DNA from 2 places in the Microbacterium sp. GW823-FHT02G05 genome. Region 2 is predicted to be linked to the other one. Evidence: predicted binding sites of a transcription regulator. Region 2 holds the regulator's gene; the other holds the start of a gene.

Region 1 (15,698 bases), on a different contig from region 2:
CCATCGAGCTTGTTCAGCTTTTTCTCGATGCGCATTGCACAGGATGCACAGGTCATCCCCCCGATCTCCAGCTCGACGCTCGAGACGGGAATCGGCGTTGCTGCCGTCGTGCTCATGATCTTCCTTCTTCTGAACGGATCAGGGACTGCTCCCTGCTCGCGGATTGTCTCAGTGTGCGTGCGACTCTTCGTCGGCTTCGTCTGCTGAATCGACGTCCGTGCTGTCGACCACGAAAGCCGCGGTGCGCACGTCGCCGTCCACCTGGAAGTCCAGGTACAGCAGGTACCGACCTGCCGTCGGCGCCTCCGCCATGAATGTGATCTCCGGCCCGGAGCTTTCCCCGGCCTTCGCCGCATCGCCGTCGGCGTGCACGTGCAGATAGGCGAGATCGCCCTCACGCAGTGCGACCAGGTGGCCGAAAGCGCCCAGGTACGGCTCCAGCGTGGTGACGGGCTCACCCGCACGGGTGACGGAGAGGGTCAGCTCGGACGCACGCCCCGGGACGAGCTCCCCGTCAAGCGCGACCTCGAAGTCGTCCACGGCAGCGTGAGAAGAGGGCGCGGATGCCACCGGGCGGAACTCTCCGGCAACGTGGACCGTCGTCGTGAGGGTGATCCCCTGCGACTCGAGACCCTTCGGCGTGAAGTCTGCGTAGACACGATATGTACCCGCCTGCGCCCAGTTCCAGGGTGCAGACCAGACGCCTGACTGCATGTCGAGAACGGGATGCACGTGACGGAACTCCTGCCCGTCGCTGCGCACCACGATGAGGTGCAGCTGCTTCTCGTGCGCCGTCGCGTAATCCGTCAGGGGAACCCCCTGCTGGTCGCGGACCTCGAAGCGGATCTCCCCGTCGACGGCCGGTACCTCCGGCGCCTGCACTGCCGTCAGCACGTATCCGTTTGACGAGGGTGCAAGACCCGAGAGCGCCTCATCCGGGACCTCCGGCGCTGTGTCCATACTTGCGTGTTCGTTCATGTCTCTCTCCTGCCAGGATTCTGCCGCCGTGGCGGGGACGACGGCGGCCGCGATGCCGAAGGCACCCGCGAAGGCGACCGCCACCCCTGCGGCATACGCGACCAGCCGTCCCCCGGCGTTCATCAGGCTCGCACCGCCGAGTAGCCGGCCTCTGCGACCGCGGCCAGAACGTCGCTGTCATCGAGCGCCTTCTCAGCGGTCACCACAAGTCGCCCCGTCTTGGCGGAGACATCCACGCCCTCGACACCGGCGATCTGCTCGACCTCTTCGCGGACCGACATCTCACAGTGCCCGCACGTCATCCCGGTGACCTGGTACTCCGTCGTCGACATCGCGATTCTCCTTCATCCTGGATACCCCCAGTGGGTATGCATTCAGTGTAACCCATACCCACCGGGGGTATTCCAGATTTGATGAAAGAGAAGAGTCTCGCACGGAAGCGCGAGATGAAAGACCCAGATCAGGCGGAGATTATGAAGGGGGCAAGTTCCGCGGCGAGGCGCTCGGAGACGTGCGCGTGGATCGCCGTCCCTTCAGCGAGATGCTCAGAAGACAGCAGCATCCCGGTCTCATGCACTGCCGCAACCAGGTCACCGCGGTCGTAGGGAACCACCACGCGCACCTCCACGGCCGGCTTCGGCAGCGTCTCGGTGATCGCGACGCGCAGCTCCTCGATGCCCTCCCCCGAGCGCGACGACACGAAGTGCGCCTTCGGCACCAGACCGCGCAGCACGAGGCGCTCGTCTTCGCTGAGCAGGTCAGCCTTGTTGAAGACGACGATCTCAGGGATGTCGCGTGCCCCGACATCGCCGATCACATCACGTACTGTCTGCAACTGACGCGCAGGATCGGGATGGGCGCCGTCGACGACGTGCACGATGACATCCGCATCGGCAACCTCCTCCAGCGTCGAGCGGAAGGCTTCAACCAGCTGGTGCGGAAGGTTGCGCACGAAGCCGACGGTGTCGGTCAGCGTGTAGACGCGACTGTCGGCTGTCTCGGTGCGACGCACCGTGGCATCCAACGTCGCGAACAGGGCGTTCTCGACCAGCACACCCGCGCTCGTGAGCGCATTCAGCAGACTCGACTTACCGGCGTTCGTGTACCCCGCGATCGCCACCGAGGGAATCGTGTTGCGCTTGCGTTCCGCGCGCTTCGCCTCACGGGCGGGTGCGAAATCGCGCAGCTGACGACGCAGCTGCGCCATGCGGGTGCGGATGCGGCGGCGGTCGAGTTCGATCTTCGTCTCACCGGGACCGCGGGAGCCCATGCCCGCGCCGCCTGCGCCGACCTGGCCACCCGCCTGACGGCTCATCGAGTCACCCCATCCGCGCAGACGCGGCAGCAGGTACTCAAGCTGCGCGAGCTCCACTTGCGCCTTGCCCTCGCGGCTCTTGGCGTGCTGGCTGAAGATATCCAGGATCACGGTCGTGCGGTCGATGACCTTGACCTTCACGACGTCCTCCAGTGCACGACGCTGGCTGGGTGCAAGCTCGGTGTCGGCGATGACGGTGTCCGCGCCGACAGCGGCGACGAGATCCTTCAACTCCGCGGCCTTGCCACGGCCCAGATACGTTGCGGGGTCCGGGTGGGGACGTCGCTGAAGCACACCATCGAGAACCACGGCTCCGGCCGTCTCTGCGAGCGCCGCGAGTTCGCGGAGGGAGTTCTCGGCATCTTCCTGTGCGCCCTGCGGATAGACCCCGACCAGGACGACGTTCTCCAGGCGCAGCTGGCGGTACTCGACCTCGGTGACATCCTCGAGTTCGGTCGACAGCCCGGCGACACGACGGAGGGCATGCCGATCGGCCAGATCCCACTGCTCACCGTCGGATGAGCCGTGACCGGCCGTCTCCCCCTCCTGCAGGGCCTGTGCGGCACCGAAGATATGCGACCCCGCACGGCGCTCGCCTGCGGCGAGGATGCGATCGATCGAGGAGTTGTCGTGCTCGCCATCGATGAGAGTGTCGTCGTGCACGTCGTCATTCTCATCGTGTGTTGTGGACTGCGTCATCCGCACCTTTCCCTCTGCCCCAGAAACCGGGGCTCTGCTCACTGAATTCTGGAGCGCCTTAACCATAGCCCCGGCTCTCCGCTACGCTCGCTCTATGGGTTCCGACCACTACTTCACTGCGGCCCCCGCAAGCCCTGAGAACCTTCGTCGAATCCGGGTCACACTTGCGGGCCGCGAGCTCGAACTGACGACCGCCGGAGGCGTCTTCAGCCCCGAGCATCTCGACACCGGCACCGCCGTGCTGCTGTCGAACACTCCGCCTGTTCCGCCCGGCGGTCATCTGCTCGACCTCGGCAGCGGATGGGGTCCGATCTCTCTGTCAATGGCGCTCATGTCTCCGCATGCGACCGTGTGGGCCGTCGACGTGAACGAGCGCGCGCTCGACCTCGTGCGACGGAACGCCGATCATCTGGGTCTCACCAACATCAACGCGGTTCTGCCCGACGATGTTCCCGACGACATCGCGTTCCGCACCATCCGATCGAACCCGCCGATCCGCGTTGGCAAGAACGTACTGCACGGTCTTCTTGAGCGCTGGATTCCCCGCCTCGATGAGCGCAGCGATGCCTGGCTCGTCGTGCAGCGCAACCTCGGCTCCGATTCGCTGCAGCGCTGGCTCGCCGCCAACTTCGACGAGGGATACAGCGTCTATCGTGCCGCGACCGCGCGAGGATTCCGGGTCATCAAGGTGCGCAGGCACGGGACTCCGCCGACGGAACCCATCGACGTCGTGCCGGACGACCTCTGACTCGGACGTCAGGCCAGTTCGACCTCACCGTGGAAGACCAGCTGCGCTGACCCTGAGAGGGCGACGTGCTCGCCATCCTCTGCCGGGAACATTCGTACACCGAGTGTGCCGCCGGGGACTTCGACTCGCCAGTGGTTCGGCGCCGCAGGCCCCGCCCAATGCCGGACGGCCAGCGCCGCCGCTGCGACTCCCGTGCCACAGCTGAGGGTCTCGCCGACACCGCGCTCGAACACGCGCATGCGCACGCGACCGATCCCGTCGCGAACGAGCGGTTCTTCAGGCACGACGAACTCCACGTTCGCTCCGCTCGCGGGCGCAGGCGCCAATTCTGGGGAGCGAGCCAGATCGAGATCGGCGAGTTCGCTCTCGGATGCCAGCGCGACGACGACATGCGGATTTCCGACGTCGATTCCGAGCCCGGGACGCGGAACATCCAGTCCCGTCGCGCGGGCAAGGGGTTCCGTGCCATCCAGACGCCAGCGGCCCAGATCGACCTGGTACTCGCCGTCGCGCCCGGTGACGTCCCGGACGCCTGCTCTCGTGCCGATCGGCAGTGTCGCGCCAGCCTCGATCGTCGCCAGCCCGCTGCGTACGAGGTAGTGCACGAAGACGCGCACGCCGTTACCGCACATCTCGGCGATCGACCCGTCTGCGTTCCGGTAGTCCATGAACCACTCGGCTGCCGGCTCTTCGGCCAGGGCGGCCACGCCCTCGGGAATCGCTGCGGATCGCACCACCCGCAGCAGACCGTCTGCGCCGATCCCGAAGTGGCGATCGCACAGCGCTGCCACCTGGTCAGGCGTGATGTCGAGCGCCCCCTCAGGGTCTGCGATGATGACGAAATCGTTTCCGGTGCCGTGACCCTTGGCAAATGCGACCATTTGCCCAGTCTATTCAGGCCGGAGGACGCGGTAGCGCCCGCAGAGGAAGCTCTGATTGCGCGCGAAGTCGATCAGTTCGAGATCGAGCTCGCGTGGGAGAAGCGGAGCGCCGGCTCCCAGGGTGACCGGGGCGTACTGCACCCAGACCTCGTCGAGAAGCCCGGCATCCGCGAACTGGCCGGCGAGATCTCCTCCTCCGACGATCCACAGGTCCTTCTCTCCGGCTGCGCCGAGCATCTCGGCGTGGACAGAGGCGACATCGCCCGAGACGATGCGGACGTCTGCCCCCTGAGGAACCGCACGGGAACCGTGAGTGAACACCCATGTGGGTTGGGTGTAGCCCCAGACTCCGCCCTCATGCCGCATCACCCAGTCGAAGGTCGACGCCCCGAGCGCGAGCGCGCCGATGCGCTTCTCGAACTCCGGGTAGGCCATGGGCCCTTCCATGTCGATCTCTTGCCGCAGAAGCCAGTCAAGCGAGTGTTCGGTCGTCGCGATGAACCCGTCAAGACTCGCCGCAGTGTAGTAGTGGGTCGCCATGGAACGAGCTTCGCACCACCCTCCGACATTCACCGAGGTGCGCGAACTCGTCAATCTACGATGAGTCGCTTTCCGGTCGTCCAGATGTCAAAGGGTTCATAGCCGATGCTGTCGTAGAAGCCACGCACGCTCTCGTTCTCGGTGCGCACCATGAGCTGCACCTTCGGGCATCCCATCGCGATCAGCCGTGTCTCCGCAGCCTCCACGAGCATCCGCCCGATTCCTGCGCCGCGCCGATCGGAAGCCGTCGCAAGATAGTAGAGCCACCCGCGATGGCCGTCGTAGCCGGCCATGACCGATCCCACGATGCGCCCTGACTCCGCCGCGACGAGGAAGAGCTCGGGCTGCACCGCGAGTTTTCGTCGGATGTCTTCACGCGGGTCGTTCCATGGACGTGTGAGTCCTGCCGACTCCCAGAGCGCTACAACCTCGTCAGTGTCTCCGGTCTCGAACACCCGGATCTCCGTGTGCGCCGTCATTTCGCTGCACCCTCTGTCGAATCCAGCGAATCAAGGAAGGCAGCAGGTGCGCCGTTGAGCGCATCGAGCCATTCGATCTCGGCATAGCGCTTGAACCAGGACACCTGGCGGCGCGCATATCGGCGAGTGAGCGCCTGTGTCTGGGCGATCGCCTCCGACTCACTGATCTCGCCGAGAATCTGTGCCAGTGCCTGCGCGTATCCGATCGCGCGCCGTGCGGTCACGCCCTGCTCCAGCCCATGCTCCCTCAGCTGCTGCACCTCGGCGATGAGCCCGTCGCGCCACATCCACTCGACACGACGATCGAGCCGCTCGACCAGTGCCTGACGCTCCACTGCCACGCCGAGCACGCGCGTGTGCGCGTGCCAGAGCTCGGGCCGCACCGGAAGCGTCGCCCCGTGGTTGTTCTCTCCCTGCTCCGCGACCTCGAGCGCGCGGATGACCCGACGTTCGTTGCGCGCATCGATGCGCGCGGCCGTCGCGGGGTCGATCTCGCGCAGACGTGTCAGCAGCGGTCCGACTCCTCGTTCGGCGAGCTCGGCCTCCAGCCGTGCACGCCGGTCCTGGTCTCGCGGCGGAAAACGAAAGTCGTAGATGACGCTCGATACATACAGGCCGGAGCCACCGACGAGGATCGCATCATTGCCGCGCGCGTGAATATCGGTGATGACGTCTCGTGCGAGTGGCTGATACCACGCGACAGCAGCTTCCTCCGTGACCTCACGCACGTCGAAGAGATGATGCGGTATGCCGCGGCGATCCGCGAGTGGAAGCTTGGCCGTGCCGATGTCCATTCCGCGGTAGAACTGCATCGCATCGACGTTGACGATCTCGGCGCCGATTCCCTGCTGCGAGAGTCGTTCGACGAGATCGAGAGAGAGGTCGCTCTTGCCTGTTCCGGTCGCGCCGACGATGGCCCACAGGCGCGGCGCGCGGACGGCAGCGACCGGTGGGATCGGTGCGGTCACGCCGTCAGACTCCGATGCGGAGTGTGGGAAGGCCGAGCGAGACCGCGCGCGGCGCACCGTCCTCAGCTGCAGGAGCCGGCACGGCGCACGACTCGGACTGCGAACGGTCCCAGGCGTCTCCTGCGCGCGTGCGACGGATCTTCAGCGGGGCGCTCGTCGGGTCGTCCGCGAGCAGATGGAAGGGCGCACCGTGCGTGATCGTGACCGAGACGACGTCGCCCGGACGCGGAAGGTCAGACCCCTCAGGAACCTGGAAGTGCACGAGTCGATTGTCTTCGGCGCGGCCAGTCAGGCGATGCGTTTCCGCGTCCTTCTTGCCCTCACCAGTCGAGACGAGCACCTCGACCTCGCGTCCGACCTGCTTCTGGTTCTCTTCCAGCGAGATGCGCTCTTGCAGGGCGATCAGGCGGTTGTAACGCTCCTGCACGACCTCCTTGGGAACCTGGTCCTCCATGGTCGCGGCGGGCGTGCCCTCGCGAATCGAGTACTGGAACGTGAAGGCGCTGCCGAAGCGTGCAGCTTCGACGACCCGCATGGTGTCTTCGAAGTCCTCATCCGTCTCGCCGGGGAAACCGACGATGATGTCGGTGGAGATCGCCGCATGGGGCATCCGCTCGCGAACCCGGTCCAGGATGCCCAGGAACTTCTCGCTGCGGTAGGAGCGGCGCATCGCTTTGAGGATGCGATCGCTTCCGGACTGCAGCGGCATGTGCAGCTGGGGCATGACCGCGGGAGTCTCGGCCATGGCGTCGATCACGTCGTCGGTGAAAGCCGCCGGGTGCGGGCTTGTGAAGCGAATTCGCTCCAGGCCCTCGATCTCACCGGCTGCACGGAGCAGCTTGCTGAACGCCTGCCGGTCGCCGAACTCCACGCCGTACGAGTTGACGTTCTGTCCGAGGAGAGTGACCTCGATCGCGCCGTCTTCGACGAGAAGGCGGATCTCATTGAGGATGTCACCCGGGCGGCGGTCTTTCTCCTTCCCGCGCAGGCTCGGCACGATGCAGAAGGTGCACGTGTTGTTGCAGCCGACGGAGATCGACACCCAGCCGCTGTGCGCGGAATCCCGTCGAGTGGGAAGCGTCGAGGGGAAGACTTCGAGCGACTCGAGGATTTCCAGCTCTGCCTCGCCGTTGTGGCGTGCACGCTCGAGGAGCGTGGGAAGCGACCCCATGTTGTGCGTGCCGAACACGACGTCAACCCAAGGCGCCTTGTCGAGGACGGCCTGCTTGTCCATCTGAGCAAGGCAGCCGCCGACGGCGATCTGCATGCCTTCCTTGCGGCGCTTCACTGCCGCCAGGTGTCCCAGGGTGCCGTAGAGCTTGCCAGCCGCGTTGTCACGCACGGCGCAGGTGTTGATGATGACGATGTCGGCCTCAGCACCGCTCTCGGCGCGCACGTAGCCAGCACTCTCCAGCGACCCCGAGAGGCGTTCGGAGTCGTGCACGTTCATCTGGCAGCCGAATGTGCGCACCTCGTAGGAACGCGCACGCCCCGACGCGTCGACCGCCGCCGCAGACGGCGCGATGATCGTCGGTTCACTCACTGGTGTAGTCATGATCTAGCCATTCTACGAGCGGTCTCACGGTACCCACACATCGAGGGGTTCAGGCGAGATCGTCGTCATCCGACGGCGTGAAGCGCACGCTCGTGGGGCGTGATGCGAAGCCACGTTTGTTCTCACGCAATGCGTTCCGCGCCGCGGTCATCGCAACACTTCCGCCGTACCCTCGCCGGGAGAGCTGCCCGACGAGACGCCGGAGTGCGGCATCGTCGTCGAGTCGCGCCATGGACGGGGCCTTGCTGCGTGCGAACTCCAGCGCGCGCTCGGCATCGTCGTCTTCAAGGACGCCCAATGCCTCGTCGGCGATGTGTCGCGGAATCCCCCGCTGCGCGAGAGTGCGGCCGATAGCGACGCGCCCCTGGCCGCGGCGCTCTGCTCCCGAGGTCACCAGCATCTCCGCAAGGGCCAGGTCATTGAGGTAGCCGCGCTCTTCGAAGTCATCAAGGACGTCACCGGCGTCGCTACCGGTGACCCCTTGCGTCCGCAGAACATCCCGTGCCTCGCTGACGGAGAGTTGTTTGGCGCTGAGTTTGCGCACGAGGACAGCGACGGCCGCGGCGCGCACCTCTTCGCCGTCGTTGCCGCTTTCGGCATCACCGCGGCTCTCGTCCTCCCTCGGGTCGGCCGAGGCGCCGTCAGAACTGTGATCCGGTTCTGTAAAAGATGACAATGCTCTCAGCGGTGCCACGCCTGCGGGGAACGAGGAACGCAAGACGTCGGAGGCTTCTGCGGCACGCGATGATCCCGCCGGGTGTTTTGAGTTCGTGAAGTCGTCGACATCGGCTTCGTGTGCCGTCTCCGCGACGTCATCGTCAACCTGTCTCCCGCCCTTGCGTCCGAAGAGAGGGATGACGGGGGCGAGCGCATCATCCGATGCGCCGCCCCCGAAATCACGAGCCATGCTCAGGCCGAGCGACGCTGTGCGGACGGATCGGCCGGAGCTTCAACTGCCACAGGTGCCGCACCGCCGATGCCGAGCTTCTGCTTGATCTGCGTCTCGATCGCATTGGCGATGTCGGGGTTCTTGAGAAGGAAGTTGCGCGCGTTCTCTTTCCCCTGTCCGAGCTGATCACCGTCATAGGTGTACCAGGCACCGGACTTCTTGACGATCGCGTGCTCGACACCGAAGTCGATCAGGCTGCCCTCGCGCGAGATACCCACGCCGTAGATGATGTCGAACTCGGCCTGCTTGAACGGCGGTGCCATCTTGTTCTTGACGACCTTCACACGGGTGCGGTTACCCACTGCCTCCGTGCCGTCCTTGAGCGTCTCGATTCGACGAATGTCCATACGCACAGATGCGTAGAACTTCAGCGCCTTACCGCCGGCGGTGGTCTCGGGCGAACCGAAGAAGACGCCGATCTTCTCTCGCAGCTGGTTGATGAAGATCATCGTGGTGTTGGTCTGGTTGAGTCCACCGGTGAGCTTTCGCAGCGCTTGCGACATGAGTCGCGCCTGCAGACCCACATGCGAATCACCCATCTCACCCTCGATCTCGGCGCGCGGCACGAGTGCGGCGACAGAGTCGATGACGATCAGATCGATGGAGCCCGACCGTACGAGCATGTCGGCAATTTCAAGCGCCTGCTCACCGGTGTCGGGCTGCGCGACCAGAAGAGCGTCGATGTCGACGCCGAGCTTCTTCGCATACTCGGGGTCGAGCGCGTGCTCAGCGTCGATGAATGCGGCGATGCCGCCGTTGCGCTGCGCATTGGCGATCGCGTGCAGCGTGAGCGTGGTCTTACCGGACGATTCCGGACCGTAGATCTCGATGATGCGTCCACGCGGGAGTCCGCCGACCCCCAGTGCCACGTCCAGCGCGATGGAACCGGTCGGAATGACCTCGACGGGAGCGCGCTCGTCGCTGCCCAGTCGCATCACCGATCCCTTACCGAACTGCTTGTCGATCTGGGCGAGGGCCGATTCGAGAGCCTTCTCGCGGTCTGCGGGTGATGGCATGGTTGCTCCTTCGTGCTGACGTGATGCCGCCTATAGGCTGTCGCGGCGAGCCCCGGCTGGGGCCTGCTCTCCGACAAGGCGTATGGCTCGGTGCCACATCAATCACCGTAGAAGGGGGCTCAGACATTCTGAGGTCCACTCACACGATCGGTGGATGACGAGGATTCGAAACCATCTGTGCAGAAGACTACGCCGAGTTCGAACAGATATTCGAGGACACGCCGAGAAGCAGCATCCGCAACGGGAACGAATCTCGCAGGGTCGCCCTGGTCCCGCCTATCAGGAGCGGCGCGGCTCCATGCGTCCCGCACCGTAGCGCCGCTCGGCGGGCACCTCCGCCTCGTCGCACAGAGCCAGCCAGATCTCACGGGGCGGCACGCCTGCATCCAGAGCGTCGACGGCGGTCCGGCTTCCGACCGCACCGAGCACGAGATCGTTCAGCAACGATGTCGATCGGGCACCGAACTCGACATCGACGGCACGGAGGAACTCACTCCTGCGCATGGGATCCTTCCACCACGACCTGCCGCGACTGCTCGCGACCAAGACACTCAGCGCAGCGACAGCTCTGGTTCGACCGAAGCCACGAGGTCTGCGGGAACGACGTCCGGGAAGGTGGAGATTCCCTCGAGGACCGAGATACGGTCACCGACCTCGCGCATGATGGTCGAGATGGGAACATCGAGAGCTTCTGCAACCGAGGCGAGAATCTCGCTCGACGCTTCCTTCTGGCCGCGCTCCACCTCGCTGAGATAGCCCAGCGCCACGGACGCCTTGCTGGCAACCTGGCGCAGGGTGCGGCCCTTCTGCAGACGGAAGTCCCTCAGAACATCGCCGATTTCCTGTCGTACAAGAATCATCAGAACCTCCCCCTTTCTGGACCGTCCGAACCGTGCAGCTCGCCCGGTTGGATCGTCAGTCTAACCCGATCTGACACGTCTGAACCTATCTTTTCAACCTGTGCTTTAAATGTGAGTACACATGACTCAACTTCACGCAGGCGCAGACTATTCCCCGGCGCACTCCACGACTTCACGTGCCCACTCCAGCGCCGCGGAGACCGTTGCCGCACGGACCTCGGCCCGGTCGCCATCGAAGTGGAATTTCCGAGTACTCGTGTGCGCACCGATGCTCACACCGATGTGCACAGTGCCGACGGGTTGCCCATCCGGCGAGTCCGGACCCGCGATTCCTGTCGTGGAGATTCCCACGTCTGCAGAAACTCCACCAACCGACATCGCCCGCCGGACGCCGTCCGCCATCTGTGCGGCGACCTCAGGATGCACCGGCCCGAACCGGTCCAGCACCGCAGCGTCAACGCCGAGCACGCTCTCTTTGATCTCTGTCGCGTACGAGACGATCCCGCCTCTCAGAACGGCCGACGCTCCAGGCACCGTGACGAGTGCGGAACAGAGCGCACCACCCGTGAGCGACTCCGCGACCCCGAGTGAAAGTCCGCGATCACGCAAAGCAGAGAGGAGAGCGTCCGGAGCATCCATGGCTTGCGCCCTTCTTCCTCGCCCCTACATCGCCCGACGGCCCTCGCGCACACCGCGCGCTTGGGCGAGGATGTAGTCGATTCCGCTGAGCACCGTCAGCACGAGCACGACCAGCATCAGGACGAAGGTCACGACCGTCCACACCGGCATGCCGACAACAACGTGCAATGGCAGTAGCGCCCATCCGAGCGCGACCCCCTGGAACGCCGTCTTGAGTTTGCCCATCCAGGCAGCAGCCACGATGTGCTCGCTGGCCACCATGAAGCGGTGGATGGTGATCCCCCACTCGCGGATGAGGATGACGATGACGATCCACCAGCTCACTTCGCCGAGAATCGCCAGGCCCACGAAACCGGCGCCGGTCAGTAGCTTGTCGGCGATCGGGTCCCAGAGCTTTCCGAAGTCGCTGACGATGTCGTACTTGCGTGCCAGGTACCCGTCGACCCAGTCGGTCGAGATCGCGAGTACGAAGAGTCCACCCGCGACCCAGCGGAGCGCCAGGTCAGTGTCGCCGTACTGCCCACCCATGAGCAGCAGCACGAAGAAGACGACGGCGAGCGGGATGCGCGCGACCGTGATCGCGTTGGGAAGCTGTCGAGGAATCGCCATCAATCACGACCCGTCAACGACCAGGCGTCTTCGTCACCGTCATCATCGGCCTCGACGACTTCCAGGCCTGCGAACTGCGCCTCGACCGGGTCGACTCCTGCTGCCATCCCCGCAGCCGCAGCGGCGGGTGGCGCGGTGGACGCCGCGGGCGCCGGGGTGTCCCCGCGCAGACGCGCGAGCACACCGGGAAGCTGCTCTGCCGTCACGAGAACGTCGCGCGCCTTGGAACCCTCGGACGGGCCGACGACCTCGCGAGACTCCAGCAGGTCCATGAGACGACCTGCCTTGGCGAAGCCCACTCGCAGCTTGCGCTGAAGCATCGACGTCGAGCCGAACTGCGTCGAGACAATGAGCTCGGCGGCCGCCAGCAGCAACTCGAGGTCGTCGCCGATGTCTTCGTCGACCTCGTTCTTCTTCTTCGGCTCGATCGCTTCCTGAACATCCGCGCGGTACTCGGGGCGCGCCTGCTGCGTGACGTGCTTGACGACCGCTTCGATCTCTTTCTCGTCAACCCATGCGCCCTGCAGGCGGAACGGCTTCGAAGAGCCCATGGGCGAGAAGAGGGCGTCACCCTGGCCGATGAGCTTGTCGGCGCCGGGGCTGTCGAGGATCACGCGGCTGTCGGTGACGCTCGTCACGGCGAACGCCAGACGGGACGGCACGTTCGCCTTGATGAGGCCCGTGACCACGTCGACGCTCGGACGCTGCGTTGCCAGCACCAGGTGAATACCACTCGCGCGGGCCAGTTGCGTGATGCGAACGATCGAGTCCTCGACGTCACGAGGCGCGACCATCATGAGGTCGGCGAGCTCATCGACCACGACGAGCAGGTAGGGATAGGGCTTGAGTACACGCTCGCTGCCCACCGGCACCTCGACCTCTCCGGCGCGCACCGCGCGGTTGAAGTCGTCGATATGGCGGAAGCCGAACGACGCGAGGTCGTCGTAGCGCATGTCCATCTCTTTCACGACCCACTGCAGCGCCTCGGCTGCCTTCTTGGGGTTCGTGATGATCGGCGTGATGAGGTGCGGAACGCCCGCGTAGCTGGTGAGCTCCACCCGCTTCGGGTCGATCAGCACCATGCGCACATCTGCCGGACGCGCCCGCATGAGCAGGCTCGTGATCATGGAGTTCACGAAGCTCGACTTACCCGAACCGGTGGAACCGGCAACGAGAAGGTGCGGCATCTTGGCGAGGTTCGCGACGACGAAGTTGCCGCCGACATCCTTACCGACGCCGATCGTCATCGGATGCGTGCTCTTCTGCGCCGCCTGCGACCGCAGCACATCACCAAGGGCGACAGTCTCGCGGTCGGTGTTGGGGATCTCGATGCCGATCGCGCTCTTCCCCGGGATCGGCGAGAGGATGCGCACGTCATTTGACGCGACGGCATAGGCGAAGTTGTTGCTGAGCTGCAGGATCTTCTCGACCTTGACGCCGTGACCGACCTCGACCTCGTACTGCGTGACGGTGGGTCCGCGCGAGAAGCCGGTGACCTTGGCATCGACGTTGAACTGCGTGAGCACGTTCGTGATCTGCTCGACGATACGGTCGTTGGCCTCGGAGCGCGCGACTGAGGGCGGCCCCTCGCTGAGCACGCTCGGCCGCGGAAGGATGTAGGGCGCGACGGGGGCCTGCGGGCCGCGGTCGCCCGGGCCGTCTGTGCCGAAGCCGTCGAGACCGGGAAGCTCGGGCATCTCGCCGGTGTCACCGTCGTCCAGCAGTGCTGTGCTCTGCTTCTCGGCAAGCATGTCGGTCACGGCCCGCACGTCCGACAGCACTTCGGTCGCCGCGTCGTAGGGGTCGTTCGCCGCGGCCGCAGCGTTCGTGACGATCACGGCCTGGTCGTAGGCCGGAGTCTTATCCTCCGTCATGAGGATCTCGGTGAGGTCCTGCGATCCCAGACCGCCGTCGGGGTCTTCTTCGCGACCGGTTTTGTTGCGACGCCACCAGGGCAGCACATCCGGATCGTCGACCTTGTCAGCCTCGGCGATCGACTCTGCGTCCTTCACCGGCTTCTCAGCCCGATCCTCATCGAACATCCAGGCATAGAGATCACCCAGGCGCTGACCGATGCGGTTCGGCGGCGTCTTGGTGATGATGAGGATGCTGAGCACGGCGAGGAGCGACAGCACGACGTATGCCACCGGTGATGTGAGGTACGACAGCGGCTCCCCCAGCATCCATCCGAAGAGTCCGCCAGCCGCACTCAGCGCCGGCATGCCGGACTTCGGCTGCGGCTGGCCTCCCGCCACGTGGCAGAAGCCGGCGACTGTCAGGATGAAGAGTCCGAAGCCGATGCCAATACGACCGTTGTCATTGACGGATGAGGGGTGTCGGAACATCCATCCCGCCAGTAGCAGAAGCAGCACGGGCATGACGAAGGCGGTCCGGCCGATCAGGCCACCGACAGAGTAGGCGCTGATGTTGGCCGCGACCTCGTTGCCGATGAAGAACCACTCGTTGACGGCACCCGCAATCGCCAACAGCACCAGCAGGAACGGGAAACCGTCGCGACGATCGTCTTTCTGGAGCGTCTCGGGCCCGAACGTGCGGAACAGACCGCCGACACCGTGCGCAAGGCCCATCCATGCGCGCGCGGCGACGGGAGGCTTCTCGACCTCATCGATGTACTTCTTCGGCGCCGCCTGCGCACGCGGCTTCGCCGCAGCCGTGGAACGAGGGCGCGCCGAAGACTTCTCAGACGACTGACCTTTGCTGGTCGCGCTCGTACTCCTGGCCATGCTTCCACGCTACGCGGGAGCACAGACATTTGCCCGTAGTGACGCGGCATCCCGCCACCTTCGCACCGGAAGGAACGGGGATGCAGCACCCTCCGCAGACTACGCCTCGATGACCAGCGGAACGATCATCGGACGACGACGCAGCTTCTGGTTGACCCATCGACCGATCGTCCGGCGCACGACCTGCGACAGCGCGTGCGGATCGCGCACGCCGTTGCCGGCCGCCTCTTTGAGAGCTGCGACGATCTTCGGCGCGACGTCGTCGAAGACGGAGTCGTCTTCTGCCACACCTCGCGCGTGGATCTCGGGACCCGAGATGATGTCACCTGTCGTCGAGTCGACGACGACGATCACCGACACGAAGCCCTCTTCACCGAGGATGCGACGGTCCTTGAGGTCCGCATCCGTGATCTCACCGACCGTCGATCCATCGACGTACACGAAGCCGAGATCGAGCTGGCCGGCGACGCGCGCCTCACCGTCTTTCAGATCGATGATCGTGCCGTTGGAGGCGATGAACGTGTTCCCTTCGGCGATCCCGGTGTCCTGCGCGAGCTTCGCGTTCGCGATCAGGTGACGGTACTCGCCGTGCACGGGGAGCACGTTCTTGGGGCGGAGGATGTTGTAGCAGTAGATCAGCTCGCCGGCGGCGGCGTGGCCCGAGACGTGCACGCGGGCGTTGGCCTTGTGCACGACATTGGCTCCGAGCTTGGTGAGC
Region 2 (15,698 bases):
TGGAGCGCCCGCATGCCCGCCTCTACGGGAGCACGATGGTCGGAGATCGCTCACCGTCTCCTGGGCGTGATCGGTGCGGGTGGTGGCACGGTCCCGCTGCGGCTCTCTCAAGCGGGCGTCGACCGCACGCTGGCCTCCTTTCGGGGCCGGCAACTCGGCTGGGCCGTCGTGGGCGTCGCCGTCGGGGCGATCGGCGCCATCGCGCTCGCCCTCGCCGGTCGGATGAGTCTGCCCGCCGTCCTGCTGCCCGTCGTCACCGGTGCTGTCGCGGGCGTGATCTACGACTATCTGCTCTCGATGCGCGCCAAAGCCCGCATCGCTCGTCTCGGCGAGGAGTTGCCGACCGTCCTGGAGTTCTTCGCCCTCTGCCTGTCGGCGGGCGAGACACCCCTCGACGCGCTGCGCCGGGTCGCCTCCACGGGATCAGGCGAACTGAGCCAGGAACTGCGACTCGTGGTGCTTGCCGTGCACACGGGGTCGGGCCTGGGTGAGGCGTTCGGCGAGAGCGCGCAGCGTCTGCAGATTCCCGCTTTCTCCCGGGTCGTCGATCAGCTGGTGGCTGCACTGGAGCGGGGTGCCCCGCTCGCCGCGGTGCTGCAGGCTCAGGCCACCGACGCCCGAGAGGAATCGAAGCGTGGGCTCATCGAGAGCGCGGGTCGCAAAGAGATCCTCATGCTCCTGCCGCTCGTGTTCCTGATCCTCCCGCTCAGCGTCATCTTCGCCGTCTTTCCCGGCATGTTCATCCTGCGACTCGGACTGTCCTGAGCCGCACCAGAAAGGAGTCTCATGAATGCCCTCTCCGTGCGCGCGATGCGCCGCCTGCATGCCATCCTCGATGAAGACCGCGGTGATGTCCCCGGCTGGGTTCTGATCACGTTGATGACCGCGGGCCTTGTGGTTCTCATCTGGGCGGTCGCCGGGCCGGCGCTGACCGCGATGTTCGAGGACGCGCTGAGTCGCGTGAGCGGCATGTCCTGAAGCGCGGACCGATGACGCAGAGTGAGCGGATGCGACGCGGGTGGCGGGCGCGGCGGATGCTGCGCGACGACGCGGGCTCGAGTCCGGTCGAGTTCGTTCTCGTCGGCACCCTGCTCACTGCTCTGACGCTCGCCGTGCTGCAGATCGCCGTGGCGGTGTACGTGCGAAACGTGCTGCACGACGCGGCAGTTGAGGGCGCGCACTACGCGGCCCTCGCCGACTCCACGCCCGCCGAGGGCATCGCCCGGACACAGGAGGCGATCACCCGAGCGGTGGGGGCGGCATACGCCGAGGACGTGACCGTGTCGAGCTCACGGGCGCTCGGAGCGCCCACGATCGAGATCCGCGTGCGCGCCATGCTGCCCGTGTTCGGGCTGCTGGGAGCTCCGCAGGGGCTGGAGGTGAACGGCCGTGCGCCGCTCGAATCCTTCGACGACTGAGCATCGCCACCTCTGGCGCGACGAGACCGGTTCTGCGGCGCTGGAGTTCATCACGGTCGGCGTGATCCTCCTGGTGCCCTTCATCTATCTCGTGATCGCCCTCGGAACCGTGCAACACCAGATGCTCGGTGCCGAAGCGGCCGCCCGCCACACGGCCCGGGCGATCAGCGCCGCAGCCGGACCCGCAGACGCCGAAGTCCGGGCAGAGCAGGCCATGGCGGCGACGCTGGCCGAGTACGACATGGCCGCAGTCGACGTCACTGTGGATCTGCGCTGCATCCCTGTAGGCGTCACATGCCCCTCTGCCGGGACGACGATCGCCATCCAGGTCAGTACGCGCGTGCAGATGCCCTTCGTCCCGCCGATCTTCGGGCTTGACCGGGTCACGAGCATCCCGATCGAAGCCTCCGCCGTGCAACGCGTCTCGCGAACCTGGAGGGACCGATGAGACGCGCACTCGCGCTGTTGCGTGAGGAGGAGGGCAGCACACTGCCGCTCATCCTCGGGTATCTGCTCCTGGCGATCGCGGTCACCCTGGTGTGCGTCTGCGCCACTGATCTGTACATCGCGCAGAAGCGGCTGGATTCCCTGGCGGATTCTGCGGCGCTCGCCGGTGCCGACGGGTTCGTGCTCTCGGTCGGCGCCGACGGTGCGCGCGCGGAGCTGACCGATGGTGGGGTGCGCGAGCAGGCCCTCGCGATCGTTGCGGTGATCGACAGGGACGCCGAGGTTCTCGCCGCGACGACGCCGGACGGCGTCTCCGCCCGGGTCAGTGTGCGGGCGGTGTGGAACCCGCCCGTGCTCAGTCCGTTCATTCCAGGCGGAGTCGAACTCATCTCCACCGCCACGAGTCGCACCGCGCTGCGCTGAGCGTGCACGTCATCTTCAGGAGCAACGGCGAGCTCAGCCCTAGGCTTCACGCATGACAATCGACTGGCGCGACGACCGCATTGGTGCAGCTCTCCGCGGCGAGAACCCCACCGTGCTCGGCGAGACAAAGGCAGGCTTCGCCGTCATCGGCGACACGCAGTTCCTTCCTGGATACAGCGTGCTGCTCTCGCGCACGCCCGGGCCGACAGTGCTCGCCGAGCTTCCGCGCCCCGAGCGTGTGCAGTTCCTCGCCGACACCGACCTCCTCGCGACCGCCGTCGAACGAGCCTGCCGTCGGGTGGGTGAGGGATTCACACGCATCAACATCGACATCCTCGGCAACAAAGACGCCTTCGTGCACGCGCACGTCTGGCCGCGGTTCGATTGGGAAGACGAGGTGCGCCGCCGCTACCCGGTATGGCTGTACGACGGTGCCAACTGGTCAGACCCCGCGCACGCCCTCGGCCCGCAGCACGACGAGTTGCGACAGGCCATCAGCGACGAGCTCGCGGCAGCGCAGGCAGAGTTCGCCGACTAGTCGCGCCCCGGAGGGCGCGGCGCGAAGCGCGGGATCCACCGGAGGAATCCGGCCGCGCCCAGCAGTCCGATCACGCCCATCGCTCCCGTCGCGACCATGATCGACGACGCGGCGGCGATGGCCGAGAACAGCAGGGGAGCGGTCGCCCCTCCGACATCCGTCAGCGTCCGCCACGACCCGAGAAAAGCGGCCGGGGCATCCTGCGGTGCGACATCCGCTCCGAGCGTCAGCAGGATGCCGCTGGAGAGCCCGTTGCCGACTCCCAGCACCGCCGCGAAGAGCCCGAACCACAGCACCGCCATGTCGCCGTCGTGCGTGAACGAGAGTGCGATGAATCCGCTCCCCATCAGGATTGTCGCCGGCAACGCTGCCCAGAGCCTGCCGAACCGGTCCATGACCTGCCCGCTCGCGTAGAAGAGCGCGAAGTCGATCGCGCCGGTCACACCCATGACGAGCGCGATCGTCGAGGCATCCAATCCGATCGAGACGCCCCAGATCGGCAGCGCCACCTGCCGCGCCGAACGGACGGCCGACAGTGCAGCAGCGGCGAGTCCGAGTCGGGAGAGCACCCCGCGGCTCTGCCACATCGTGCTGAAGACGCCGCGTCGGGCCTGCGACGGGATGGAACCCGTGACCGCCTCACCCGAGTCCTCCACGAGCTCGGGCCCGTTCGCAAGCGCCGCCTGCTCTTCCGGATCCGGCCCGAACAGAACCAGCAGGATCAGCACGACCAGGCACGCGCCGAAGAACCACAGCGTCGAGAACTCTGTCTGGAACGCCGACAGCAGCACAGCCGACACGAACGGTCCGACGAACATGCCGAGGCGGAACGATCCGCCCAGCAGCGACAGTGCTCGCGCGCGGAACTCCAGCGGCACCCGTGTCGTCATGAACGCGTGGCGGGCGAGCCCGAACGCCGACGCCGAAATGCCGATGACGAACACCGCGAGCGTGAAGAGCGGAAGCGACGGAGCCAGCGCGCACGCCACGGCGCCCAGGAGCGCGATGATGCCCGCGATGACCATCGTGTAGCGCTCACCGAGACGGGCCACCGCCCAGCCTGCCGGCAGGTTGCCGCAGAGCTGGCCGACGACGAGAGCGGATGCCACGAGCGCCGCCGTCGCGAGATCCGCGCCCATGTTCGCGGCGATGACCGGGATGAGCGGCAGCACGGCGCCCTCGCCCAGCGAGAACAGCACGGTCGGGAGATAGACCATGGGCCCGTACTGCCAGAGAACCGTCGACGCTCGCGTACGCATTGCCCCACGGTATCGCGCGGGATGGTGAGTCCACGGCTCGGGCGCGATAGTCTGGGCAGGTCATGCTCGAACTTGATCTCTCCGCCCAGATCGCGGACCTCCGTCAGACCTACAGCGATATCGCCGAGGTCGTCGACGTCGAGAAGCTCCGTGCCGATATCGCCCGTCTCAGTGAAGAGGCCGGTGCTCCCGACCTCTGGGACGACCCCGAAAGCGCGCAGAAGGTCACCAGCGCCCTCAGCCATCGGCAGGCCGAGCTGAAGCGCGTCCTCGAGGTCGGCCAGCGTCTCGATGACCTCGAGGTGCTCATCGAACTCGCCAATGAGATGGAAGACGAAGACTCCGCGGCCGAGGCGCGCGCCGAGCTCGACGCGTTGACGTCCGTCATCAACCAGCTTGAGGTGCAGACGCTGCTCGACGGCGAGTACGACGAGCGTTCCGCCATCATCACCATCCGCTCGGGTGCCGGCGGCGACGACGCCACCGACTTCGCCGAGATGCTCATGCGCATGTACCTGCGGTGGGCCGAGCAGCACGGCTACTCCGTCAAGGTCATGGACACGTCCTACGCCGAGGGTGCAGGAATCAAGTCCGCCACTTTCGAGGTCGACGCGCCCTATGCTTTCGGCACGCTCTCGGTCGAAGCGGGCACACACCGTCTCGCGCGCATCAGCCCCTTCGGATCGGCTGACAAGCGCCAGACATCCTTCGCGGCCGTCGAGGTGATCCCTCTCATGGAAGAGGCGACCGAGGTCGAGATCCCCGAGAACGACATCCGCGTCGATGTCTTCCGCTCGTCCGGTCCGGGCGGGCAGTCGGTCAACACGACTGACTCGGCCGTGCGCCTCACGCACCTTCCGACGGGCATCGTCGTGTCGATGCAGAACGAGAAGTCGCAGATCCAGAACCGCGCCGCCGCGATGCGCGTGCTGCAGACGCGCCTGCTGCTCCTGCAGAAGGAGGAAGAGGCAGCGAAGAAGAAGCAGCTCGCCGGCAACATCACCGCGAGCTGGGGCGATCAGATGCGCTCCTACTTCCTCTACGGCCAGCAGCTGGTGAAAGACCTGCGCACCGGTTTCGAATCGGGCAACCCGGCCAACGTCTTCGACGGCGACCTCGACGGATTCATCTCCGCGGGCATCCGCTGGCGCAAGCGCAAAGACGAGGACTGATCCACACGGCAGCGGATGCTGCCCAGGGGAGTGTCGCTCGCCGCAGGCGGGTGCCTGCCGCTTAGGCTCAAGACGCCATGATTCGGTTCGAAAACGTCACCAAGCGCTATCGCGGCACGAAGCGTCCCGCCCTCTCGGGCGTCGATTTCGAGGTGCAGCGAGGAGACTTCGTCTTCCTCGTCGGCACGTCGGGATCGGGGAAGTCCTCGTGTCTGCGGCTGATCCTCCGTGAAGAGATCCCGACGAGCGGCCGTGTGGCCGTGCTCGGCCGTGACCTTCGCACGCTCGCGAACCGCAAGGTGCCGTACTTCCGGCGCAACATCGGCTCGGTGTTCCAGGACTTCCGGCTGCTGCCGTCGAAGACGGTCTTCCAGAACGTGGCGTTCTCGCTGCAGGTCATCGGCGCCTCTCGCGGATTCATCCAGCAGGCCGTGCCGGAGGCGCTCGCACTCGTCGGTCTCGAAGGCAAGGAGAAGCGTCTTCCGCACGAGCTCTCCGGCGGTGAGCAGCAGCGCGTCGCGATCGCGCGAGCGATCGTGAATCGCCCGCAGGTTCTCCTCGCCGACGAGCCCACCGGAAACCTGGACCCGGCGACCTCGACAGACATCATGCAGCTGCTGGCGCGGATCAACGCCGGTGGCACGACCGTGCTCATGGCCACGCACGAGGCGGCGTTCGTCGACCAGATGCAGCGGCGCGTGATCGAGCTGCGTAACGGTGAGATGGTGCGTGACGAGGTCGGCGGCGGATACGGCGACACCTCGCACGTCCCGATCCTCACGCCGGAGGCGATTCGCGGTGCGGCCGCCTCTGCCGCACTCACCGCGGTTCTCGAGGTCCAGCGCGAGACCGCCGCGGCGATCTCGGGCGACAGTCTCGCCGCAGCCGCCGTGATCGCGGCCGCGATCGAGACATCCGATGCGGCAGCGCCCGCACCGGTGGCGCCTGCCGCCGAAGACAGTGTGCAAGCAGAGGCATCCGAGTCTGCGGAGCCCGCCGCAGACATCACCGCGACGGGGGCACAGCAGCCCATCGCGCTACCCGACGTCGACATCGCCGAGATCGGCGTCGCAGGTCGACTCGGACTCGAATCCAACGACGACGAGGAAGTGGGACCCACCTCATGAGGCTCGGTCTCATCCTCTCCGAGGCGCTGACCGGTCTTCGCCGCAACGCCTCCATGGTCATCTCCGTTGTCCTGGTGACCTTCATCTCGCTGACCTTCGTCGGCGCCGCGATCCTCATGCAGTCGCAGATCGGTGCGATGCGCGAGTACTGGGAAGGCCGCGCACAGATCGCGGTCTACATGTGCTCCGAGGTCTCACAGACCGAGACCTGCGTCGACGGCGTCGCCAATGAGGAGCAGCTTGCTTTCGTCGAGTCGGAACTCGCCAGTGACACGCTTGCACCGCTCATCGCGGATGTGCGCTTCGAGGACCGCGACGAGGCGTACCAGAAGACCGTCGACCTCGTCGGCGACGACTACGCGAGCGTCATCACGCCCGAGCAGATGAATGAGGTGTTCTGGGTCAACCTCAAGGATCAGACCCAGTCGACGGTCATTGTGGAGGCGTTTCAGGGGGTGAAGGGCGTTGAAGAGGTCAAGGACCAGCTCGAGTACCTCGATCCGCTCTTCTCTGCACTGACGATCGCGACCTACATCGCCGTCGGCATCGCCGGACTCATGCTGATCGCCGCCGTGCTGCTGATCGCCACCACCATCCGGCTCTCGGCCTACGCGCGCCGCAAGGAGATCGGCATCATGCGACTCGTCGGTGCGTCGAACCGATTCATCCAGACGCCGTTCGTGCTGGAAGGCGTGTTCGCGGCGGTCATCGGGTCGCTGCTCGCGAGCACCGCCGTGCTGCTGGGAGTGCACTTCGGGGTGCAGGAGTACCTGCGCGGTCGAGTCACATTCATCACGACGTGGGTCACGATGCAGGACGCGCTGCTCGTCGTGCCGATCATCGTGGGTATCGGAGTCGTGCTGGCTGCGCTGTCCGCCGGTTTCGCGATCCGCCGCTGGTTGCGCGCGTAGCATCCGCACCGCAGTTGCCGGCGGCGACCGCGGTGTTGTTAGACTGACAGGCTGCCGTGCGCCCGCATGGCTGCAGAGGAGAGCACTATGCCCAGGGAACGCGGGGAGAAGGTCATCGCGACCAATCGTCGCGCACGTCACGACTACAACATCGAGAAGTCGTACGAAGCGGGGCTCGTGCTGACCGGCACTGAGGTGAAGTCGCTGCGCCAGGGGCGCGCGAACCTCAGCGACGGCTACGCCTTCATCAAGGGCAACGAGGCCTTCCTCGACGCCGTGCACATCCCGGAATACTCCCAGGGGCACTGGACGAACCACTCGGCCAAGCGCATCCGCAAGCTCCTGCTGCACCGGGAAGAGATTGCGAAGCTGTCGCACGCGGTCTCCGCCGGCGGGTACACGCTCGTGCCGCTGCGCCTGTACTTCTCCGACGGGCGCGCCAAGGTCGAGATCGCACTTGCCAAGGGCAAGAAGGAGTACGACAAGCGTCAGACGCTGCGCGAACGGCAGGACAACCGGGAAGCAGAGCGCGCCATGCGTCTGCGCAACCGGATGGGCGAGTAGCCCTCGACCGTCAGATCTTCGGGGCGAACCCGAAGGCCTCGCCGAGGAAACGAAGCTCCGCCTCAGCGACGGTGATGATCGTCTCCGCCTGGCGGAAGCCGTGTCCTTCGCCCGGGAACAGCAGGTACTCATGGGGGATGCCACGCGCAGCCAGCGCGTCACGGATCGCCTCCGACTGTGACGGGGGAACCACCGCGTCATCCTCGCCCTGCAGCAGCAGAACGGGCACATCGATGCGCTCCGCGTGGGTGAGCGGCGAGCGTTCGATGTAGACGGCCTCGGCCTCGGGCAGCGGGCCCACAAGCGCGTCGATGTAGTGCGCCTCGAAGTCATGGGACTCGGCAACCAGCGCGCGCAGGTCTGCGACGCCGTATCGGCTGACGCCCGCGCCGAAGACGCCACCGCGCACGAGCGCTGACAGCACAGTCCAACCGCCCGCGGATCCGCCACGGATCGCGAGACGCGCGGGATCAGCTGCGCCGGATGCGGCAAGCCCGGCGGCCGCGGCGAGCACGTCATCGACGTCGACGACGCCCCACTGTCCATTGAGGCGTTCGCGATAGGCGCGGCCGTAGCCGGTCGAGCCCCCGTAGTTCACGTCCAGAACGCCGATGCCGCGACTGGTGAGGTAGGCGATCGCGGGGGAGGCTGCACCGGCGACATGCGCCGTCGGACCACCGTGCACGAGCACGACATAGGGAGGGCGCTCACCCTCGGGCGCCGTCGCCAGAGGATTCGTGGGCGGGTAGTCGAAGGCGTGCACAGGGCCGTGGGTCCCGTCGATCGTGAGAGGACGCGCGACCGGCACCCACGCCGGATCGAACGTTCCACCGCCACGCACCGAGGTGACCCGCCCATCCGCGGTGTCCACGAGCCAGAGACCAGCCGCGCTCGACGGGCCGGCGCCGGTGATGAGGACGCGTGTGCCCGACGCATCCTCCACGCTGAGTCCGGCATTCATCGGCACGGTGAGCGTGCGGGTCGCGCCGTCGGGCGTGATCACCACGACCTCATCAGTGCCGTTCGTGCGCAGCGCGACGATGCTGCCGTCGTCCAGTGGCTGGTACCACCGCTGTCCGAGAACCCAGAGACCACCGCCAGTATCCGCGTCTGCGGGAGAGACGGGGGTGGGCCCGGCCGTCACCGCGAGGCCGTCGAGCTCGAGGTGCTGGAGGTTCCAGCGGTCGGTGGGATCATCTGCATAGAGCAGAGAGGTGTCGGAGAGCCACTCGGGCTGCAGGGCCGCACGCGTCGGGGTCTGGGAGACAGCGTCGCCATCGATCTCCTGCACGCGCAGATGCGCGCTGTCCCAGGGCATCTGCCGCCCCGACCATTCGACGAACGCGACGCGTGTGCCGTCGGGCGAGAGCGTCGGGTGCGCCCAGAATGCGGTTCCCTCCACGAGCACGCGGATCTCCGAGGCATCCGCGCCAGCACGCCCGTCGGTGGGAATCTCGACGAGCGCGCGCAGATGTGGCTGCACCGTGAGGTCCTCACGCACCGCCAACAGTCGGCCCGACTGCACGCGTAGCCCACCGTGGCGTGGGCCGGCGGGGGTCAGCGGCTCCGGCGTGCCGCCCGGGGAGAGTCGATACACGCGTTGATCGGCTGCCTCGACGAAGAACAGCGTGCCCGTCGCATCCGCCGTCCACGCGCCGCCGCCGTACTCGTGCACCTTGGACCGAGCGCTCCAGGGTGCAGGGAGCAGGTCGACGGTTCCGGATGCCTCGCCGCGACGGATCGTCACCCGCCCACGCTCGGCCGGGACCGACTCGCCCCACCAGATGTCATCCCCGACGAAGCGCGCCCCGTCGATGCGGGAGCCGGCGACTGCGAGATCTGCTGCGGTGAACGGCGAATCCCAGGCACCGTACGGAGCGGTGTACGACAGAGCGGAACGGTCAAGCATTCTTCGAGCCTACGCGGGCTCCGCATTCCGGGGCTCGCGATCGGGCCTTGGAGCGGCCCCGGTGGTCGCCGCATCATCGAGGCCGGCGTGGGGTGCTCGCAACACCCCACGCAGATCTCAGACGGCGCGCAGGACCGCGACGATCTTGCCGAGGATGGTCGCTTCGTCGCCGAGGATCGGTTCGAATGCGGAGTTGCGGGGGAGCAGCCAGGTGTGACCGTCTCTGCGGCGGAATGTCTTGACGGTGGCTTCGCCATCGAGCATCGCGGCCACGATCTCACCGTTCTCCGCCGTGTGCTGTGCGCGCACGACGACCCAGTCGCCGTCACAGATCGCCGCGTCGATCATCGACTCGCCGGACACCTTGAGCATGAAGAGGTCTCCCTTGCCCACGAGCTGACGGGGAAGCGGGAAGATTTCTTCGACGTGCTGATCAGCCGTGATCGGCACGCCTGCGGCGATCTGGCCGACGAGGGGGACGAGCGCCGCATCGCCCACGGATGGCGCGGTGTCAGCCGGGTTCTCTCCGGCCGTGCCGGGGAGGTCGATGAGAACCTCCATCGCACGGGTCTTGCCCGGGTCGCGGCGCAGGTATCCACTCAGCTCGAGCTGTCCGAGCTGGTGCGTCACGCTCGAGAGCGACTTGAGGCCCACAGCGTCGCCGATCTCGCGCATGCTCGGCGGATAGCCGTTCACCGCGATCGATGTCTGGATCACCTCGAGGATCGCCAGCTGCTTGGCGCTGAGGTTCTTGCGGCGCCGAGTACGTGCGACCTCTGCGTCGGACGATGCGGTGTCGCTCATGGGTGCTCCTTCGTCGTGATTGTCGCGTCGTGGGATCGGATCCCTGATTCCGCCGGGGAAATGACCTCGCGGGCCGAATGTCTGAGGCCCGTGGTGGGCTGTGTTCATCGAAACCGTAGCCGATGTTCGGACGAAAACGGAATATCTGTTCGAGCGTGTCGAGCTGGTTTCGAAGAGTTTTCTCGAACAAACCTTGACACACGTTCGAAATCGAAGATATCTTCGGAACGTAGGTTCGCATTCGGCTCTCTCGGCCGAGAGCCGAATGCGAACACTGCGTCACACCTCTTCTAAGGAGCAGGCGACATGACCACCATGACCCTCACCCCGGCAACGCCCGTCCAGACGCGTCTGCGCATCACGGCGCGAGGTCGTCGGGTGCTGGCCGCTCTCATCGCGCTTCCGATCGCGATCGGGATCGCCGCAGCCGCTCTGAGCGGCGGCAGTGCGACGGCCTCTGCGGAGGCGAGCGGTGGGGTGTCCTTCGAGACGGTCACGGTGGTTCCCGGTGACACGCTGTGGTCGATCGCGACGACGATCGCGCCAGAGGCTGATCCTCGCGACGTGATCGATGAGATCCGCCGACTGAACCTTCTGCAGAGCGGCGCGCTCTCCGTCGGGCAAGAGCTCGCACTGCCCGCTGCGTACACGAAGTAGAAAGTGCCAGCATCCGTGGGCTGACACAGTGCGAAGCGGCCCATGGGCGCGGCCTACGATGGCAGGGTGACCGTTTCACTCGATGATCTCCCTCTTCGCGACGACCTTCGCGGTCTGCGCCCCTACGGCGCTCCGCAGGCGCCACTGCCTGTGGCGCTCAACGTCAACGAGAACACGCATCCGGTGCCTGAGGCGGTGGCGAGTGACATCCTCGACGACATCGCCGTCGCTCTGCGCGACGTGAATCGCTATCCGGATCGTGAGTTCACCACGCTCCGTGAAGGATTCGCCACGTACCTCGGACACAACCTGCAGGCAGAGAACATTTGGGCGGGCAACGGCTCGAACGAGGTTCTGCAGCACATTCTTCAGGCGTTCGCGGGCCCGGGGCGCACGGCCTTCGGATTCGGGCCGACGTACTCCATGTATCCGCTCCTCACGCAGGGAACCGGCGCGCGCTGGATCTCCGGCGTCAGGGACTCGGACTACTCGCTCACCGCAGAAGATGCCGCGGCGCAGGTGCGAGCGGCAGATGCCGACGTCATCATCCTCTGCGCGCCGAACAATCCGACGGGCACGCCCCTCGGTCTCGACGTCGTCGAAGCCGTGTACGAGGCGGCCCGCGGCATCGTGATCGTCGATGAGGCCTACCAGGAGTTCGCTCCGAGGGAATCACCTTCCGCACTGACACTGCTCCCTGGGCGCCCGCGCCTCGCGATCTCCCGGACGATGAGCAAGGCCTTCGCCTTCGCGGGTGCGCGGGTCGGGTACCTCGCGGCCGACCCGGCCTTCATCGACGCGTTGCGCCTCGTCCGTCTGCCGTATCACCTCAGCGCCCTGACGCAGGCGGCCGCGGTGGCCGCACTGCGGAACGCGCCGACGATGCTGTCGATGGTCGACGAGATCGTCGAGCAGCGTGATCGCATCTCCGCCACACTCGAAGCGCTGGGCTACACGCCACACGAGTCCTGGTCGAACTTCGTTCTCTTCGGGGGCGTGACCGATCCCGCAGCAACCTGGCGGGCGCTCTACGATCGCGGCGTTCTGATCCGCGATGTGGGCATCCCCGGACACCTCCGTGTCACGGCCGGGACCGAGGCCGAGACCACCGCATTCCTGGACGCTCTCGCCTCGATAGGATCAGCAGCATGACCGCTCGTACCGCCCGCCGCACCCGTTCCACCTCCGAGTCGACCGTGGAGCTCGAGCTCAACCTCGACGGCACCGGCGTCAGCGACATCCACACGACGGTTCCCTTCTTCGACCACATGCTCACCGCCTTCGCGAAGCACTCGCTGACCGACCTCACGGTTCGCGCGACGGGCGACACCCACATCGATGCTCACCACACGGTGGAAGACATCTCCATCGTGCTCGGCCAGGCGATTCGCGATGCGCTTGGCGACAAGGCAGGCATCTCTCGCTACGGCGACGCCCTCGTGCCGCTGGACGAGGCGCTCGCTCAGGCCGTCGTCGACATCTCGGGTCGCCCCTTCCTCGTGCACGAAGGTGAGCCCGCTGGCTTTGAGTTCCACCTGATCGGCGGTCACTTCACCGGATCGCTCGTGCGCCACGTCTTCGAGGCGATCACGCTCAATGCCGGTCTCACGGTGCACGTGCGCGTGATCGGCGGGCGCGATCCGCACCACATCGCCGAAGCCGAGTTCAAGGCGTTCGCGCGCGCATTCCGTCAGGCGAAGTCGATCGACCCACTGGTGCAGGGAATCCCCTCCACCAAGGGCGCGCTGTGAGCGAGCGTCCCAAGGTCGTCGTCTACGACTACGGCTCCGGCAACGTCCACTCGGCGGTCAAAGCTCTGATCGCGGCGGGTGCGGATGCGGAGCTCTCGAACGATCGCACGGCGGCGATGGAGGCCGACGGACTGCTCGTTCCGGGGGTCGGTGCGTTCGCGTCCGTGCGTGAGGCCCTTGCGGAGCATCGTGGCGAGGAGATCATCGGCCGACGCCTGGCGGGCGGACGCAAGGTGCTCGGAATCTGCGTCGGCATGCAGATCCTTTTCGAACACGGCGTCGAGCGCGGCGTGAACGTCGAGGGTCTCGGTGAATGGCCGGGTACGGTGACCGAGCTCGATGCGCCGGTACTGCCGCACATCGGTTGGAACACCGTCGAGCCAGGGGAGGGCAGCGTGCTCTTCCGCGGCATCGAGAACGAGCGTTTCTACTTCGTGCACTCGTATGCCGCCCAGCACTGGGAGCTCGACGTCATCCCGCCGTTCCCCGGCCCCGCACTGACCTGGACGACGTACGGTTCGCCGTTCCTCGCGGCCGTCGAGAACGGGCCTCTCTCGGCGACGCAGTTCCACCCGGAGAAGTCGGGGGATGCCGGCATTCAGCTGCTCCGCAACTGGATCGGCTCACTCTGACGCACAGGGGCCTTTTTTCGCTCGCGATGCGGGCGTACGCTGTGCCCTTGTGTCATCGTTTTGAAGCCCACGCGATAGCGGGCTACTCTCGGTTCTCGTGCCTCTCGGCGCGCCACCCCGACTTCCGCACCAGCGCGTGATGACCGCGCCGGGCGCTTTCTGATCAAAGGACGACATGAACGACTTCGCGTCAACCCCGGCCCTCACTCTGCTTCCGGCTGTCGATGTGGCCGGCGGCAAGGCCGTTCGCCTCACGCAGGGCGAGGCGGGCTCCGAGACGAGCTACGGAGATCCGATGGATGCCGCCGCAGAGTGGGCGGAGCAGGGCGCCGAGTGGATCCACCTCGTCGACCTGGACGCGGCGTTCGGCCGTGGCAGCAACACCGCCATCATCCGCAAGGTCATCAAGCAGTTCCGTGGGGTGAACGTCGAGCTGTCCGGTGGCATCCGCGACGACGCATCTTTGGAGGCGGCGCTGGACAGTGGCGCGGTGCGCATCAACCTCGGCACGGCGGCGCTGGAGAACCCCGAGTGGGCAGCAGATGTCATCGCACGCTATGGCGAGGCCATCGCCGTCGGTCTGGACGTGCGTGGGACCACGCTCGCCGCGCGCGGCTGGACGAAGGATGCCGGTGACCTCTGGACCGTCCTCGACCGGCTCGAGGATGCGGGGTGCAGTCGATACGTCGTCACCGACGTCACCAAGGACGGCACGCTGCGTGGCCCGAACCTCGAGCTTCTGCGCGAGATCGTGGGTCGCACCCCGAAGCCCGTCGTCGCTTCCGGCGGCATCGCGAACCTCGATGACATCGCCGCACTGCGTGAGCTCGTCCCGCTCGGCGTCGAGGGCGCGATTGTCGGTAAGGCGCTGTACGCGGGGGCCTTCACGCTCGCGGAAGCACTGGACGTCGCCGGAGACTGACTCCGCCATGACCAGTCACCACGACCATCACAGTCTCAACACCGGCGACTCCGCGGGCGTGCCCTGGGAGGGACGCCGCTTCGAGGAGAACACGAGGGCCGATGACGACGGCTCCGCCGACCCTGCACTGCTCGATGCGCTGATCCGTTTTCGCGCGGGGGAGGCGAGCGAGACCGAGGTCGTCGATGCGTTCCGTTCAGCGCGGGTACTCATCCCGCTGCTCGCGGAGAAGGGCGATGAGGGTGTTGGCCCGACCGGCTTGAAGGTCGACAAGACGCAGGAGCTCTCGATCGTCACGGTGTCTGCGCCCGACGGGCGTCGCGTGCAGCCCGTGTTCTCGTCTGTGGAGTCGATGTCCGCGTGGGATGCTCTCGCGCGTCCGATTCCGGTCGAGGCGCGCCGCGCGGCGCTGGCGGCGTCCGCGGAGCAGACCGACCTCATCGTGCTCGACCCAGGATCCGCGACGGAGTTCGTCGTGCGTCGCCCCGCCGTCTGGGCGGTCGCGCAGGAGCAGCCGTGGGAGCCGAGCCCGGTCTCGCCCGCCGTGTTCGCCGCGCTCCAGGAGAGTGTGGCCACCGAGATGTGGGTCATCGACGTCGCGGTGGTGCCCGGAGATCCGGATGCCCGTATGCACGGCCCAGAACTGATCGTGGTGCTGGAGCTCGTGGATGGACTGGAGCGGGAGCAGCTGGATGCCGTGCTGCAGCGTCTCGCGACCCGCTGGTCGGCGGATGACCGCATCGCGGTGCTCGTGGACTCGTTAACGGTCAAGCTCCGCCGCAGCATCTAGCCACGGCGGAGCTCTGAAGGCGTCGGGGATGGGCCGTCAGTTGACGGGACCGGTCCACTTCTCGCCGGGACCCTTGCCGATGGGGTCGGGAACGGTGGACGCCTCACGGAACGCCAGCTGCAGGGAGCGCAGCCCGTCACGAAGTGAACGAGCGTGCATGTCGCTGATCTCGGGAGCGCTGGCGGTGACCAGTCCGGCGAGAGCGTTGATGAGCTTGCGCGCTTCGTCGAGATCCATCTCCGCATCGGGGTCGTGGGCGAGGCCGACCTTTACAGCGGCAGCGCTCATGAGGTGAACGGCCGTGGTCGTGATGACCTCGACGGCGGGCACATCGGCGATGTCACGAGTTGCGGAGCTCGCTGCTTCTTCCTGAC

The links. The regulator LexA, encoded in region 2, represses DNA repair genes until DNA is damaged. The targets are predictions, from matches to a motif close to TCGAACANNTGTTCGA.
Region 1: the regulator LexA is predicted to act here: its motif matches at 10,327-10,342, upstream of recA (recombinase RecA).

Annotation. Positions count from the first base shown of each region.
Region 1 covers NZ_JBXAJK010000002.1:670,171-685,868, forward strand. Annotated here, with positions in the region: gene AC1REM_RS13235 (heavy metal translocating P-type ATPase) at 1-116, opposite strand, end outside; gene AC1REM_RS13240 (DUF8832 domain-containing protein) at 169-1,101, opposite strand; gene AC1REM_RS13245 (heavy-metal-associated domain-containing protein) at 1,101-1,310, opposite strand; gene hflX (GTPase HflX) at 1,439-2,755, opposite strand; gene AC1REM_RS13255 (class I SAM-dependent methyltransferase) at 3,087-3,740, shown strand; gene dapF (diaminopimelate epimerase) at 3,749-4,621, opposite strand; gene AC1REM_RS13265 (dihydrofolate reductase family protein) at 4,631-5,161, opposite strand; gene AC1REM_RS13270 (GNAT family acetyltransferase) at 5,212-5,640, opposite strand; gene miaA (tRNA (adenosine(37)-N6)-dimethylallyltransferase MiaA) at 5,637-6,608, opposite strand; gene miaB (tRNA (N6-isopentenyl adenosine(37)-C2)-methylthiotransferase MiaB) at 6,613-8,163, opposite strand; gene AC1REM_RS13285 (regulatory protein RecX) at 8,213-9,070, opposite strand; gene recA (recombinase RecA) at 9,073-10,128, opposite strand; gene AC1REM_RS13295 (DUF3046 domain-containing protein) at 10,408-10,632, opposite strand; gene AC1REM_RS13300 (helix-turn-helix domain-containing protein) at 10,680-10,988, opposite strand; gene AC1REM_RS13305 (CinA family protein) at 11,136-11,627, opposite strand; gene pgsA (CDP-diacylglycerol--glycerol-3-phosphate 3-phosphatidyltransferase) at 11,652-12,236, opposite strand; gene AC1REM_RS13315 (FtsK/SpoIIIE family DNA translocase) at 12,236-14,980, opposite strand; gene AC1REM_RS13320 (ribonuclease J) at 15,080-15,698, opposite strand, start outside.
Region 2 covers NZ_JBXAJK010000001.1:1,991,937-2,007,634, forward strand. Annotated here, with positions in the region: gene AC1REM_RS09700 (type II secretion system F family protein) at 1-765, shown strand, start outside; gene AC1REM_RS09705 (hypothetical protein) at 787-978, shown strand; gene AC1REM_RS09710 (TadE/TadG family type IV pilus assembly protein) at 990-1,418, shown strand; gene AC1REM_RS09715 (TadE/TadG family type IV pilus assembly protein) at 1,390-1,866, shown strand; gene AC1REM_RS09720 (pilus assembly protein TadG-related protein) at 1,863-2,288, shown strand; gene AC1REM_RS09725 (HIT family protein) at 2,341-2,826, shown strand; gene AC1REM_RS09730 (MFS transporter) at 2,823-4,085, opposite strand; gene prfB (peptide chain release factor 2) at 4,148-5,257, shown strand; gene ftsE (cell division ATP-binding protein FtsE) at 5,335-6,384, shown strand; gene ftsX (permease-like cell division protein FtsX) at 6,381-7,295, shown strand; gene smpB (SsrA-binding protein SmpB) at 7,383-7,859, shown strand; gene AC1REM_RS09755 (S9 family peptidase) at 7,870-9,768, opposite strand; gene lexA (transcriptional repressor LexA) at 9,886-10,572, opposite strand; gene AC1REM_RS09765 (LysM peptidoglycan-binding domain-containing protein) at 10,879-11,229, shown strand; gene AC1REM_RS09770 (histidinol-phosphate transaminase) at 11,296-12,381, shown strand; gene hisB (imidazoleglycerol-phosphate dehydratase HisB) at 12,378-12,980, shown strand; gene hisH (imidazole glycerol phosphate synthase subunit HisH) at 12,977-13,612, shown strand; gene priA (bifunctional 1-(5-phosphoribosyl)-5-((5-phosphoribosylamino)methylideneamino)imidazole-4-carboxamide isomerase/phosphoribosylanthranilate isomerase PriA) at 13,788-14,534, shown strand; gene AC1REM_RS09790 (SseB family protein) at 14,542-15,324, shown strand; gene AC1REM_RS09795 (DUF1844 domain-containing protein) at 15,361-15,698, opposite strand, start outside.